DNA from 2 places in the Mesorhizobium sp. B2-5-13 genome. Region 1 is predicted to be linked to the other one. Evidence: riboswitches for the same ligand, from Rfam matches in the RefSeq annotation. Region 1 holds a riboswitch; the other holds the start of a gene.
What was found. A riboswitch is a leader RNA that binds a small molecule or an ion and turns the genes downstream of it on or off. The one in region 1 is predicted to bind thiamine pyrophosphate.
Positions count from the first base shown of each region.

Region 2: linked by a shared signal. The riboswitch ahead of thiB (thiamine ABC transporter substrate binding subunit) and the one ahead of FJ434_RS26105 (YkoF family thiamine/hydroxymethylpyrimidine-binding protein) in region 1 are both predicted to bind thiamine pyrophosphate.

Region 1 covers NZ_VFUI01000024.1:58,344-65,609, forward strand. The annotation lists gene FJ434_RS26085 (hypothetical protein) at 18-725, opposite strand; gene FJ434_RS26090 (glycosyltransferase family 39 protein) at 935-2,470, shown strand; gene msrA (peptide-methionine (S)-S-oxide reductase MsrA) at 2,657-3,175, shown strand; gene FJ434_RS29925 (hypothetical protein) at 3,316-3,591, shown strand; TPP riboswitch at 3,805-3,918, shown strand; gene FJ434_RS26105 (YkoF family thiamine/hydroxymethylpyrimidine-binding protein) at 3,909-4,517, shown strand; gene FJ434_RS26110 (ABC transporter permease) at 4,561-5,379, shown strand; gene FJ434_RS26115 (ABC transporter ATP-binding protein) at 5,376-6,143, shown strand; gene FJ434_RS26120 (ABC transporter substrate-binding protein) at 6,136-7,152, shown strand.
Region 2 covers NZ_VFUI01000023.1:30,602-37,867, reverse strand. The annotation lists gene FJ434_RS25570 (M48 family metalloprotease) at 1-1,101, opposite strand, end outside; gene thiQ (thiamine ABC transporter ATP-binding protein) at 1,334-2,110, opposite strand; gene thiP (thiamine/thiamine pyrophosphate ABC transporter permease) at 2,103-3,770, opposite strand; gene thiB (thiamine ABC transporter substrate binding subunit) at 3,794-4,792, opposite strand; TPP riboswitch at 4,836-4,950, opposite strand; gene FJ434_RS25550 (thiamine diphosphokinase) at 5,038-5,682, shown strand; gene FJ434_RS25545 (ABC-F family ATP-binding cassette domain-containing protein) at 5,684-7,266, shown strand, end outside.

The sequences.
Region 1 (7,266 bases):
GGCTTGGGGGACGTGCCTTAGGCCAGGATATTGACCGCGCGGGCCGCGACAAGCGCGATCGTCAGCAGCGAGATCATCGCCTCGGCCATCATCAGCAGCTTGGCGCGTTGGGAGAGCGGCAATGTGTCGGTTGGCGAAAACGCCGTCGCATTGGTGAAGGCGAGGAAGAAATAGTCGACGAAGCCCGGCAGCCAGTCGCGGATCTCGCGGTCGCTCAGGGTCATTTGCGGAAACAGAAAATCGGCATGGGCGCGTGTGACGAGGCCGCAGGTCGGCGGCCCGCCCCGGTCGGTGCTCCAGAACCACAAGGCAAAGACGATAATGTTGGTGACCCAGACGTTGAGCGCGTCGACCAGCAGCGTCTGGCCGCTGGAGCCGGCATGGCCGGCCAGCAAGGCACGCACCAGAAGCGCCAGCGAGCCGCAATTCATGACGCTGACGAGGCCGGTCATCACCAGGGCCGTCCTGCGGATCATGACGCGAAACCGGCCAACCAGATACCAGTGCTCCTCCTCGACCGCTTTCTGGGTGGCGACCTGCGTCCAGGCGGTGGCTACGGACAGGGGTACGAGCAGGGCGGCCTCCAGTGCCGGCGCCAGCCAGCGGGGGCCGAACGAAAGATCGTTGATGACCAGAAGCTGCAGGCAGATGATGACAAGGACCGCCGCGCGCGCCAGCCAGAAGTCGAGCGCGCGGTGGTGGATGACGGCATGCTGGTGACGCATCGAGTATCCGGGATGTTCAAGTGGGATCAGTGTGCGGGCTGTTCTGCCCGGCGACGGCAGTAAGAGACCGTAGATCCCGCTCAATCTTGGTCTTGCAATGACCTGCAAGTATACTTTTTTGTAAGCTTTGATGTTGGGGCTGTTCGGCAAACCAGGCGATGTGATCTAAGCGCCGCATGGCGGGAATTGACGACTCCATCGATCGTTGGATGCCAGCAGGGCTGCCTGCCGCGGGGCTGGACTCGGCGTCGGTCTGGTCCGCCCTGCTTCGGCACCCCTGGGGTTTGCTGGCGCTTTTGTGCCTGGCGCAGACCCTGTGCTGGACGGTGGTGCCAACACTCGTCAATCCCGCACCGCCCGGTGATGTCGTGGAAGGCTTCATGTGGGGCCGCGAATGGGTGCTTTTAACCTACAAGCATCCGCAACTGCCCGGCTGGCTGCTCGAGATCAGCCATCTTCTGACCGGATCGTTCCGCTGGCCGCAATATCTGCTCGCTCAGCTGACGATTTCGGCCACCTTCGTCCTGGTCTATCTGCTGGCCCGCGACATGCTCGGACAACGCCGCGCGCTGGCTGCCGTGCTTTTGATGCCATCGATATATTTCTTCGGCTGGCCGACGCCGCAATTCAATCACGACTATGCGCAGATGCCGTTCTGGGCCGCGATCTGCTGGCTGTTATGGCGCGCCGGCCGCGGCGACGGGCCAGGCTGGTGGCTGGCGCTCGGACTGGTGTCCGGCGTCGGGCTCTACGCCAAGTTCTCTACCGGCCTGCTGCTCGCCTTCGGCGCTCTCTGGCTGCTGTATGAGCCGCGCGCGCGCAGCCGGCTGGCGACACCCTGGCCATGGCTTGGCCTGGCCGTTTTTCTCGTGATCGCCGCGCCGCTGGCCATCGCACTCTACCGCATCGATTTCCTGCCGCTGACCTATTTCGCCGACCGCGACGCTTGGGTAACCGAACACCGTGCGCGGCTCTACTATATCGGCGTCCAGATCGCTGGGTTCTCCGGCTTTCTCCTGGTGTTGGCGCTATCAGGGCTCTTGCGGCGCTCACCAGCCCCGCAAGAGCCGGTCGAGCGCGGCACCCTCGTCTATCTCATATGGATGGGGCTTGGGCCCGCGGCGCTGGTCATGGTGGCCTCGCTGTTCACCGGCACCGGCGAGGCCTGGAGCGCGCCGATGTACAATCTTGCCGGTGTGGTCGCTCTGGCCTTTCTCGGTCACCGGCTCGGCGCCGTCGAGATGCGAAAGCTGGCGATCTGCGCCTTCATCTGCATCGTCACCATGTCGGGCGGCTATGCGGCAATCCGCTGGACGGACTGCAATGTGCGCGGGCGCATGGACGCCGTCTGCTGGCCGGCGCAGCCGATCTCGGACGAGGCCGAGGCAATCTGGCACGCGGCGGCGCCCGGCCAGCTCGACATCGTCGGTGGCGACACCAATCTTGCCATGCTGGCGGGCCTCAATGCCTATGACAAGCCGTCGATCTTCACCGACCTCGATATGCGGTTCGCACCCTGGATCACGAGGCAGCGGTTGCGCGACCATGGCATGCTGATGATTTGGCGGGGTCATGGCGTGCCGCCACAGTTGCGGGCATGGTTGGACAACATCCCGGTCAAGACGGTTCTTTTCAGCTGGTCGCGCGAGGCGCCGCCGGTAGCGATCAGTTTTGCCGCCATTCCGCCTGGTACGCGATATCTGCCGGTTGCCGCCAGCAGCCGGACCCGGCATCCGCGCGTCTAAGGCGGGCAGTGTCATGCGCCGGTTCGTTGGGGCGCGCCTTCCACCGGTATGACCGAATGGCCGCTCGTCTGACTGGACGAACCGGGCGACAACGCCCATTTATGGGGATATCCATATTTGTTGTCGCGCAATTCCCCGGGGAAAGCGGCTACACTTTTCCTGGGATTGCCTTTGAGGAGACGTTACATGGCGACTTCGAGCGAACGTGCAGTGCTTGCCGGTGGCTGCTTCTGGGGCATGCAGGATCTGATCCGGCGCTTCCCGGGCGTCCTCGCCACCCGTGTCGGCTACAGCGGCGGCGACGTGCCGAACGCCACCTATCGCAATCATGGCACGCATGCCGAAGCCATCGAGATCACCTTCGATCCGGCGAAAATCAGCTTCCGCCAGCTTCTGGAATTCTTCTTCCAGATCCACGATCCGACGACGCGCAACCGCCAGGGCAACGATGTCGGCATGAGCTATCGCTCGGCAATCTACTACACCAGCGAGGAGCAGAAGCGTGTGGCGGAGGACACCATCGCCGATGTCGATGCCTCCGGCCTGTGGCCCGGCAAGGTTGTCACCGAGCTCGCGCCGGTCGGTGCGTTCTGGGAGGCCGAGCCCGAGCACCAGGATTATCTGGAGAAATATCCCAACGGCTACACCTGCCATTTCATCAGGCCAGGCTGGAAACTGCCGGTTCGCGAAAAGGCAGTTTCATAAGTTTTTTTGGCGGCGGGCAGAAGCTCCCGCTGGTTGCCACAAGACCATATCGATAGCGGCTGTTAACCACCGTCCGGCGGGTTGACAGTTCGAATCGGCGCGAGGGGTGCCGCCGGGCGGTCGTGGCGGACACTGAATCGATGCGCATGGAAATCGCGGAACGTCAGTCCGCGATTTCCATGCTGCGAAAACTATTTCCCGCAGTTGCTGTCGTTAACGGTCGGCGCCGTCGCATTGCCATTGGCATCCGTCTGCGCGCCCTGCGGATTGTTCGGGTAATTCTGGTCCGCGTTGGAATTCATGTTGCAAGGGCAATAGTGAAGGCCGCAGCCGCGAGGATTTTCATAAGCATGGTTTGTCTCCATTTCTATGAATTCATCGCCAGAGCGGTTCACGGGCTTCGCGGAAGCAACTGACCGCTCTATCTCTTTGTTTTGACGCAAGTCCGGCCAGAAACCGCTTCACACTTTTCCTGCGATTGCGTCTGGTGAACAACCCCTCGGCATTGCGAAGGTTTCAGACAAATTTCCGAGCCGGGGGCACCCGGTTGCGTCTGCGCTGGCGCAATGCTTTTGGCGCAGCTTGCTGAAAAAACAGCTTCCCCAACCGATCGAATGGTGCTTTAACGCCGCCATCCACAGGGGTGCTCCGTACGGTCGGGGCTGAGACGGGGGCGGCAAGCCCACAGACCCTAGAAGCTGATCTGGGTAATACCAGCGGAGCGAGGCGGGCGATGTTTTCAGGCGCACAGGTTTCCCTATATCCAATGGCCGACGATTTTGTCGGCGTCATCCTGGGCGCGCTCGGCGCGCTCGATCCGTACCGCGACAAGCTCAGGATCGAGACCGACGACATCTCGACCCTGCTGGTCGGGCCCCCCGAGGTGTTGTTCCCGGCGCTGCGCGACCTTTTCGTGGCTGCGTCCGGCAGCGGCAAGCATTGCGTGCTGTCGGCCACCATTTCGCGTGGCTGTCCAGGGGAGCCGGACGATCCAATCTGCCGCTCCAACACGTTCGGCGGACCCGCCGGGCCACTCGGACCACGCAAGCAAGCGGCCATCACCGCAGTGCGCGGCGCGCCCGCCACTGGCCAGCCTGCGGCGGCGCAGTTCTCGCTCTATGTGATGGGCACGGACGACCACATGGACGAGATCTATGGCTGCATCGATTTCCTGAAGCAGTCCGGCGTCTACGATCGCTCCAAGAATTTCTGCACCAAGCTGCGCGGCGATGCCGGCGCGATCTTCTCGGCGCTCGATGAAGCGTTCTGCCGCTTCGGGCCAGGCGCCGGCCACGTAACCCTCGACGTCACGGTTTCGGCCAACAGTCCCACTGCCGTCTGAACCGCTCGCGCCGAAGCGCGCGCGCCGTCAAGGTTATCCTCTCGTGGTTTCATCGTCATTCAACCCGCGTCAACTCGCGGGCTTCTTCGCCCAGGCAGCGCCGGCCGTGATAACGATCGGTCTGGTGCTCGTGGCTTGGGAACTCTACGCAAACCATTCCGGCATCAAGCCGACGGTTCTGCCGGCGCCCTCGCGCGTCTTCGAACAGGCGATGCTCAATCGTGACGCGCTGCTCGACAATGCCATTCCCACCATCGGCGCCACGCTGATCGGTTTTGCCTGTTCGCTCAGCGCCGCCTTTGCGCTGTCGATGCTGGTCGACTTCTTCCAGCCTTTGCGGCGCGCACTGTTTCCCGTGTTTATCGTCAGCCAGACTTTGCCGCTGGTCGCCATCGCGCCATTGGTGGTGCTTTGGTTCGGTTTCGGGCTGACGCCCAAGATCATGTTGGTGGCGCTGGTCACCTTCTTCCCGATGCTGGTGGCCCTCGTACAGGGCTACGAGGCGACCGAGGTCGAGATTGGCCAGATGCTGCGCGCCATGGGAGCAGGGCGCTGGCGGGTCTTCATGCTGGCACGGTTGCCTTCGGCGCTGCCGTATTTCTTCGCGGGCCTCAGGATCTCCATCACCTACGCCGTCGTCGGCGCCATCTTCGCCGAATATGCGGGCGCGGCCAAAGGGCTGGGCATCTATATGCTCAACGCCAAGAACAATTTCCGTCCCGACCTGGTGCTCGCCGCCGTCGGCGTCAGCGCCGCGGTCACCCTCGTCCTGTTCGGGCTGACGGCGCTGCTGCAGCGTCTGGCCATGCCCTGGGAACAAGCCGCTGGCAGGCAAGCCGCCGGAAAAGGCCCGCAAGCATGAGCCGGCTCGAATTGCGGCATATGCGCAAGGTCTTTGGCGGGCTCGAAGTGCTCGCCGACATTTCACTGCGCGTGGATGCCGGCGAATTCGTCTCGATCCTTGGGCCTTCGGGTGCCGGCAAGTCGACGCTGTTCCAGCTTTTGACCGGCGCCGAGCATGGCGAGGGTGAGATGTTCTTCGACGGCGCGCCGCTCGACGATCACGGCAGGCATTTCGCCTTCATGCCGCAGCGCGACGCGCTGATGCCGTGGCGGCGCATCCTCGACAACACGACGCTGGGGCTCGAGGTGCAAGGCGTCAGCCGCAAGGAGGCGCGGACGCGGGTCGCGCCGCTGTTTGCCGAGTTCGGGCTTGCCGGCTTCGAGCGGCATTTTCCAGCGCAGCTTTCGGGCGGCATGCGCCAGCGCGCGGCGCTGCTGCGCACTGTCGTGCAGGAACGCGACATGTTGCTGCTCGACGAGCCGTTCGGCGCGCTCGATGCACTGACCCGGGCGGCCATGCAGCGCTGGCTCGAACAGATGTGGCGGCATCATCGCTGGACGGCGATGCTGATCACCCATGATGTGCGCGAAGCCGTGTTCCTGTCCGACCGCATCTATGTGCTGTCGGCGCGGCCGGCCCATGTCGTGCGCGAAATCAAGGTGCCACTGCCGCGCCCGCGTGATCCGACCAGCACCGCCACACGGCAGGCCGGGGCACTCGAGGCCGAAATCCTCGATATTTTGCTCAACCTCCAGCCATCCAAAGGACATGACCATGACTGACTTGACGCGCAGGCAAGCTCTGCTGCTCACCCTTGCCGGCAGCGTACCGCTGATCACCGGATCGAGCCGCTCCTTCGCGGCAACGCGGAAGGTTACCGTCGCGCTCGACTGGACGGTCAACACCAACCACATCGGGCTGTTCGTCGCCCGCGACAAGGGCTTTTATCGCGAGGCGGGCCTCGAGGTCGACATCCTGCCCTATAGCGATACCGGTGCCGGTACGCTTGTCGCCAACCGCGTCGCCGATTTCGGCATCAACGGCACCATCAGCCTGTTCACCCAGAGGACCGCTGGGGCCGACTTGAAGGGTGTCTATGCCGTCGTGCAGTCCGAGACAGGCCGGCTGGTGTTCAATGCGGCGCGCAGCGAGATCAAAAGTCCGAAGGATCTGGATGGCCTGACCTATGGCGGCTTCGGCAGTGCCTGGGAGAACGCACTGATTTCAACCATCATCCGGCATGATGGCGGCAAGGGCGATTTCGAGACGGTGACGCTCGGCACTTCCGCCTACGAGGCGCTGGCCAACGGCTCGGTCGACTTCACGCTCGAAGTGTCGACCTGGGAGGGCGTCGAAGCCGAACTCAAGGGCGTCAAGCAGCGCAGCTTCGTCTACGCCGACTATGGCGTCCCCGACGAGCACACGACGCTTATCTCTTCGAGCGAAGCCTATCTCCAGGCAAATCCCGACCTGGCGTCATCCTTCATCCAGGCAACGCGGCGAGGTTATCAGTTCGCGGTCGATCATCCAGAGGAAGCCGCCACGCTGCTGATCGCCGCCAACAAGGATGCCCTGAGCAATCCGGCGCTGATCCACGCCTCGCTGAAGACACTGATCGAGGGGCACTATCTGCGCGGGCAAGACGGCACCATCGGCATCATGGATCCGGCCAAGATGGAAGCGATCGGCTCCTATCTCCTTGCTGCCGGCATCCTGCACGACGCCGATGGCAAGATCGTCGCGCAACGTCCCGATTTTGCGAAATATTTCAGCAATGTGTACCTCAGATAGGCATCAATGCGGAAACCGCGAAAGGATCGTCCGATGCTGGACGCCGGGATGTCGCCAAGGTTGCGGCCCCGACAACCCCGGGTGCGGCCCTCACCTTCGATCCGGTTTGATGCC
Region 2 (7,266 bases), on a different contig from region 1:
GGTTTCCTGCTTGACGGTGCTGTCGTCAAGGCCAGCCACCCAGCCGCTTCTGATATAATCGGTCAGGGCGCGGTTCTTGTCGATCGAAACGCCGTCGAAGCGGATCGCTATGTCGCCCGGACCGGTCGCCGTAACCGCTGCCGCTGAATTGTCGATGATGAAACCGTCCGGCACGGTGAACGACACGCCGAGGCCCGGATGCAGGAAGGTTTCGCCGCGCACATAGCCTTCTTCCGGCGTATCGCCATAAAGCAGGCCGTCTACGCCGGCGAGGAAGGAATCGCGGTCGCGCGTGCCGAAACCGGGCGCGCCGAACTGGCGGGCGTGGCGCTGTGCCAGATCGATGCGTTGCGGCGTGTTGGGGTGGGTGGCCAGAAAATCGAGGCTGGCGTCCGTGGCACCGCTGATCGAACGGAAATCGGTGTAGGCCGACATCGACTGCAGGAAGCGGCCGGCGGCATAGGGATCGTAGCCGGCTTCGCCGATCGACTTGATGCCGATGGCGTCCGCCTCCAGTTCCTGGTTGCGCGAGAACTGCGCCAGCCTGAGCTTGCCGCGAATCAGTGCTGCCTTGGCGGTCGGGCTGTCGCCGAGCACATCGGAAACGACCTTGGTCGCCAGGCCTTCCTCGGCCTCCAGCTGCTGGCGCTGCAGGCCGTGATTGGCGGTGACGTGGCCCATTTCATGCGCGATGACGGCGGCGAGCTCGGACGAATCATTGGCCAGCGCCAAGAGGCCGCGCGTGATGTAGAGATATCCGCCCGGCAGCGCGAAGGCGTTGACGTTGGGCGAATTGAGGATGGTGATGCGATAGGTCTGGGTCGGGTTGGCCGATACCACGGTCAAATTGCCGACCACCTTGGCGACCATGCGCTCGAGCTTGGGATCGGAATATTCGCCGCCATACGTTGCAAGGATGCGCGGATGCTGCGCCTTGGCGAGTTCGGCAAGCTTGTTGTTGGCGGCGACATTGTCCACTGTGATCGGCTTGTCGGATGGCTGGAAGCCGGATTCCTGGACCTCGGGAGGCGTGAACATCTGGCAGCTTGCCAGCGCCACGGCAAAGCCAGCCAGCGCCAGGAACCGCGCCAGCGGATTCATTCGTAGCCTGTCAGCGCTGATCGCCAGAATGGCTTCCTTTCAGGTCCTTGCGCATGACCACGGCATGCGCAAAACAAACTGCTACAGCGTCCGTCACGCGCCCCTCGGGGCGGGCAGCAGATGCTGTAGGCAAATCACGGCCTGTGCCGGACCGGTATCGAGCGGACCTAGCCACACTACTCCAGTCATGGCAAGCAAGCGCCACATCGCCTCAAGCCGGTTTGAGCGTAAATTATGTCCGCTTCCGGGCAATATCTCGTGATAACGCATCCCCGGCACCGGCACCGATATAGCGCCGGAACGCCTCCGGCCCAGCCCCTGCAAAGAAATCCTCCGAGGTGCCTGAGGCAGCGATGGTGCCATTGTCCAGAAACACCACTTTCTGCGCGATGCGGCGGGCATCCTGCGGCTGGTGCGTGACGAACAGCACCGTCATGCCACGCTCGGCATGGAGGCTGGCAACCAGGTCGAGCATGTCGTCGCGCAAGGCGGGCCCAAGCGAGGCGAAGGGTTCGTCGAGCAGCAGCACCGGGCGGTCACGCACCAGCACGCGGGCCAGGGCGACGCGCTGACGCTCGCCGCCCGAAAGCTCGCGCGGCAGCCGCTTCTCCTTGTCGGCAAGGCCGGTGCGTGCAAGGGCGCCCGCGATATCGGCGTGGTCTGTATCCGTCAACCGTAACGATGGCGAACGGCCGAGCCCGACATTTTGCTGGACAGAAAGATGGGCGAAAAGATTGTTTTCCTGGAATACCATCGACACCGGCCGCATGGCCGGCGGCTCGGCACCTATGTCGGCCCCGCCGATCAGTACGCGGCCGGATCTCGGCGTCTCGAACCCGGCCACCAGATTGAGCAGCGTCGACTTTCCCGAACCGCTCGGCCCCATGATGGCGGTGATCTGCGTCGCGGTGAATCCGACATCGAAGGCGAACAACGCCTCGCCATAACTGAACGAGACCTTGTCCAGCCGCACCGGAACCCCTTTGCCGTCAGCCGCCCCGTCAGACATCGCGGGCCATCCCCTTTCCCAGCCGATCCGCTGCCAGCACCAGCGCCAGGCAGACAAGGCCCAGCAACAACGCCAGGCCGGCGGCGTCCTGCGTGCGGTAGCTGCCCATGCGCGCCAGGAGAAGGTAGGGCAAGGTCTGCACGGAATCACTGCCGAACAGGGCGATCACGCCGAGATCGCCAAGCGACAGCGCCATGGCGAAGGCAAAGGCGGTGGCGAGCGGCCGCCGAAGCGACGGCCAGTCGACCAGCCACAGCCTTGACCAGCCGGAAATTCCGAGCTGCGCGCAGAGCCGCTCGTGACGCTCGCTTGCCGCATCATAGGCGGGACGGACGGCGCGCAGCGCGAAAGGCATCGCCATGACGGCGTTGACGGTGACGACCATGAGCGGGGCGACAGCAAAGACATCGCCGAGATGGCGCAACAGAAGGAACCAGCCGGCGCCGATGACGATCGGCGGCACGACCAGCACAAACCCGGCGCCGGTATCGGTGGCATGTTCGAGCAGTGTCCTTGAGCCGGAGCGGCGGTTCAATGCCAGCGCCCTCCGCGCCATTGTGAGAGCCAGCGACAGCATCACCGAAAGCAACGCCGACAGGAACGCGAGCACGGCACTGGTCAGTGTCGCTTGCCGGACAGTGGCCTCACCGGCCAGCCGGCCGAGATCGGCGCCCAATCCGGCCGCTACGGTTGCCGCCATGGGTCCCACGACGAACAGCAGCGCCAGCCCGATGAGCAGGGCATTCAGCACGGCCTCAGTCCTGTTGACCAAGAGATAGCGGCGCGGCGCGACCGACAGGTTGGCGTCGCCGGCCACGTTGGCGCCAAGCCGGGCCAACGCCAGCACCACGACAAAGGTCAGCGCGATCTGCAACAATGTCAGCGCGACAGCCCGCGCGGGATCGAAATCGAAGCGCAATGCCTGATAGATGCCGACCTCCAGCGTCGTCGCGGCCGGTCCGCCGCCGAGCGTCAGCACGATGGTGAAGGATGTGATGCAGAGCATGAAGACAAGTCCGGCGGCACCAGGCAAGGCGGCCCGCAGCGTCGGCCATTCGATCAGCCGCAACGCCGGTCGCGCTCCCATGCCGAGCTGGCTCGCCAGCCGCCACTGGTCTGAGGGGATGGTTTGCAGCGCCTCCAGGAGAAGGCGGGTAGCCAATGGCAGGTTGAAGAAGACATGGGCAACGAGAATGCCGGAGAGGCCGTAGATGCCCGGCCAACCCTGGCCGCCGACCCAGTTGGACAGACCGGCGAAATAACCGGCTCGGCCGTAGAGCGCCAGTATGCCGAGCGCCGCGACGATCGCCGGCAGAGCCAGCGGCACGGCGAAGAGCTGCAGGATGAAGGCGCGGCCGGGGAAACGTGGATGCCGCGACAGCGCCCGCGCCACCAACAGGGCAGGCCCGACCGAGAGCAGCGTCGACAGGGCCGCCTGCCAGAGCGTGAAGCGCACGACACGGAAGAGGTAAGGATCGAAGGCGGCCCAGGCGCCGGAAAAATCGTAGGCGCCTTCGGCGAGCAGCCCGGCAAAAGCGCCGCCGATCAGCAGCGAGGTTGCGGCAAGCGCGACAATGCCGGCTGTGATGCGGGGGTCAGAGCGGGTTTGCACTGAGAACCAACGATCGACTTGGGAAACATTGTGTTCCTTGGCGGTCATCTTACGAGACTCGCCCACAAAATCTACTTGCTCATCACCGCCAGCCATTCGTCCACCCAGGCCTTGCGGTTGGCCGCGACTTCCTCCGGGCTGAACAGCAAGGTCTTGGTCGGCTTGACCAGTTTGTCGAAGGCAGGGTTGAGCGGCTTGCCGGTCTTGCCGGCTGGGAACATCCAGTTGGTCTCCGGGATGGCGTCCTGGAATTTCGGCCCGGTCATGAAAGCCATGAACTTGGCCGCCAGCGGGTTCTTGGCGCCTGTCGTGGTGATGCCGGCGACTTCGATCTGCAGGTACTCGCCCTCTTCGAAGGATGCCGCCTGGTAGCGCTCGGTGTTCTCGGCGACCATGTGGTAGGCCGGCGAGGTGGTGTAGGACAGCACCATCGGCGCCTCGCCCTTGGTGAACAGGCCATAGGCCTCGCTCCAGCCCGGCGTCACCGTCAGCACCTTGGCCTTGAGCTTGGCCCAGGCTTCCGGCGCCTTGTCGCCATAGACCGACTTCACCCACAACAGCAGGCCGAGACCGGGCGTCGACGTGCGCGGGTCCTGTATGACGATCTTGTCATTGGCACTGCCCTCGACCAGGTCCCTCAGGCTTTTCGGCGGCGTCTTCAGCTTTTCGGTATCGTAGACGACAGCGAAATATCCGTAGTCGAAGGGGACGAAAGTATCGTCGCTCCAGCCGCCCGGCACATTGACATCGCTCACCGCGCCGTGCGGCGCGAACAGGCCCGACGCCTTGGCATCGGCGGTGAGATTGGTGTCGAGGCCGAGCACGATATCGGCCTTGGTCGAAGCGCCTTCCAGCTTGACGCGGTTGAGCAGCGCCACGCCATCGGCGACCGAGACGAATTCGACATCGCAGCCACATTCGGCCTCGAATTCCTTCTTCACCACCGGGCCTGGACCCCAGTCGGCGGTGAAGCTCTCATAGGTGTAGACGGTGAGCTTGTCCTTGGCCAAAGCTGGTCCGGACAGGGTCACTACAGTGGCCGCGATGAGGGAATATAAAAGCGTGCGCATCGGCGCCTCCTTCGTTTGCGTTGAAAGGAATTGAGGCGTCGGATTGTCCGAAACGTCTAATCCCTCCGCCGGTACAAACCGGATCAGGTTCAGCGGGTTGGCGAGACTGCCTCTCAGCCGGCCCGCGAAAGTCGCGTCCGGCACCCCGTTAGAGCGTTTCGACACATAAGCCCGGCCGACGGGACACGCAAGTGGGAGTTTGCCGCCTTCCGTTTCCCGTGCCGGGCTGGTAAGGGCGACGGGATATGAGCACATTCACCATCCTGCTTGGCGGCGATCTCATCCGCACGCCCCGGCTTGACCGCCAGGTCGAAGGCTCGCGCGTCATCGCCGCCGACGCCGGCATCGGCCACGCGCGGATGCTGGCCCTTGTTCCGGAACTGTGGGTCGGCGATTTCGATTCCGTGCCGCCCCATCTGCCCGCCCACCTGGCCGCGGTGCCGCGGCAAACCTTCCCGGCGGAAAAGGACAAGACCGACGGCGAACTGGCGATCGCGGCAGCCCTTGAACGCGGGGCGACGCGCCTTGTGCTGGCGGGCGCCTTCGGCGGCAAGCGCGCCGACCACGCCTTCCTGCACCTGGCGCTTGGTCTGCGGTTGGCCGAAGCCGGAACGGATGTGCTTCTGACCAGCGGTGCCCAGGAGGCTGTCCCCTTGCTGCTCGGCAGGGCCGGCTTCGATTATGCCGACGGCACGCTGTTTTCGATCCTTGGCTTCTCCGAACTCTCCGGCCTGACCGTCACCGGCGCCAAATGGCCGCTCGACAAGGTCGAGGTGGCTTTCGGTTCATCGTTGACCGTTTCCAACGAGGTCAAGGGCCGCCTCGATATCGCGCTTCGCCATGGCCGAGCCCTGCTGCTCGCCCATCCCTATCCTTTGCCTGAAAGCTGACATGGCCCCGCCTCTTCTCAATCTCGACGGGATAAAACTGACTTTTGGCGGCACACCGCTGCTCGACGGCGCCGCCTTGACCGCTTCGGCCGGCGACAAGATCGCGCTGGTCGGCCGCAACGGGTCCGGCAAGTCGACGCTGCTCAAAATCGCCGCCGGCCTGGTCGAGCCGCAGGACGGCGAGGTGTTCCGCCAGCCTTCCGCGACAGTGCGCTATCTGCCGCAAATGCCAGACATGGACGGCTTCGCCAATGTGCGGGCCTATGTCGAAGGGGGGCTCGGGCCAGCCGACGATCCCTACCGCGCCAGCTATCTGATGGAGCATCTCGGCCTGTCGGGCGAGGAACGGCCAGGAGACCTGTCCGGCGGCGAGGCCAGGCGCGCCGCCCTTGCCCGCGTCATGGCGCCGGAGCCCGACATTCTGCTTCTTGATGAGCCGACTAACCATCTTGATCTGTCGGTCATCGAATGGCTGGAAGAAGAGCTCGTCCGGACTTCCTCGGCGCTCATCGTCATTTCGCATGACCGCCGCTTCCTCGAACGCGTGTCGCGCGCCACCGTCTGGCTCGACCGTGGCCAGACCCGCAGGCTGGACAAGGGCTTTGGCCATTTCGAGGAATGGCGCGACCTGGTGCTGGAAGAGGAAGAGCGCGAGCAGCACAAGCTCGGCCGCCAGATCGTGCGCGAGGAGCACTGGCTGCGCTATGGCGTGACGGCGCGGCGCAAGCGCAACATGCGCCGATTGGGCGAACTGCAGACCATGCGCCAGCGCTTTCGCGGCCATCGCGGCGCCGAAGGGTCCGCGACCATGGTGGCAAGCGACGCCGCCGAATCCGGCAAGCTGGTGATCGAAGCCAAGAACATCGAGAAGAGCTTTGGTGATCTCACCGTGGTCAAGGGGTTCTCGACCCGCATCCAGCGCGGCGACCGCGTCGGTCTTGTCGGGCCGAACGGCGCCGGCAAGACGACACTTCTGAAGATGCTGACCGGCGAATTGGCGCCGGATGCCGGTTCGGTACGGCTCGGAACCAATCTGGAAATCGCCACGCTTGACCAGAAGCGCGAGGCGGTCGATCCGCAGGAGACGCTGGCGCAATATCTGACCGACGGGCGCGGCGAAAATCTCGTCATCAATGGCGAGCAGCGCCATGTCGTCTCCTACATGAAGGATTTCCTGTTCAAGCCGGAACAGGCCCGCACCCCTGTGCGTGAGCTTTCCGGTGGCGAGCGGGCGCGGCTGATCCTGGCGCGCGTGCTGGCACGGCCGGCGAACCTTCTGGTGCTCGATGAGCCGACCAACGATCTCGACATGGAGACACTGGAACTGCTGCAGGAACTGGTTGCCGGTTTTGCCGGCACCGTCATCCTGGTCAGCCACGACCGTGATTTCCTCGACCGTACCGTCACCAGCATCATCGCGCCGGACGGCGGCGGCCGCTGGGTCGAATATGCCGGCGGCTATTCCGACATGCTGGCGCAACGCGGCGGCACCAGGCTGGACGACCGAAAAGCGCGTCCCAAGGCGGAAGCCGGCGATGTGCCCACGTCGGGCAGGAGCGAGCCGGCGGCGCCGAAAGGGCCGGC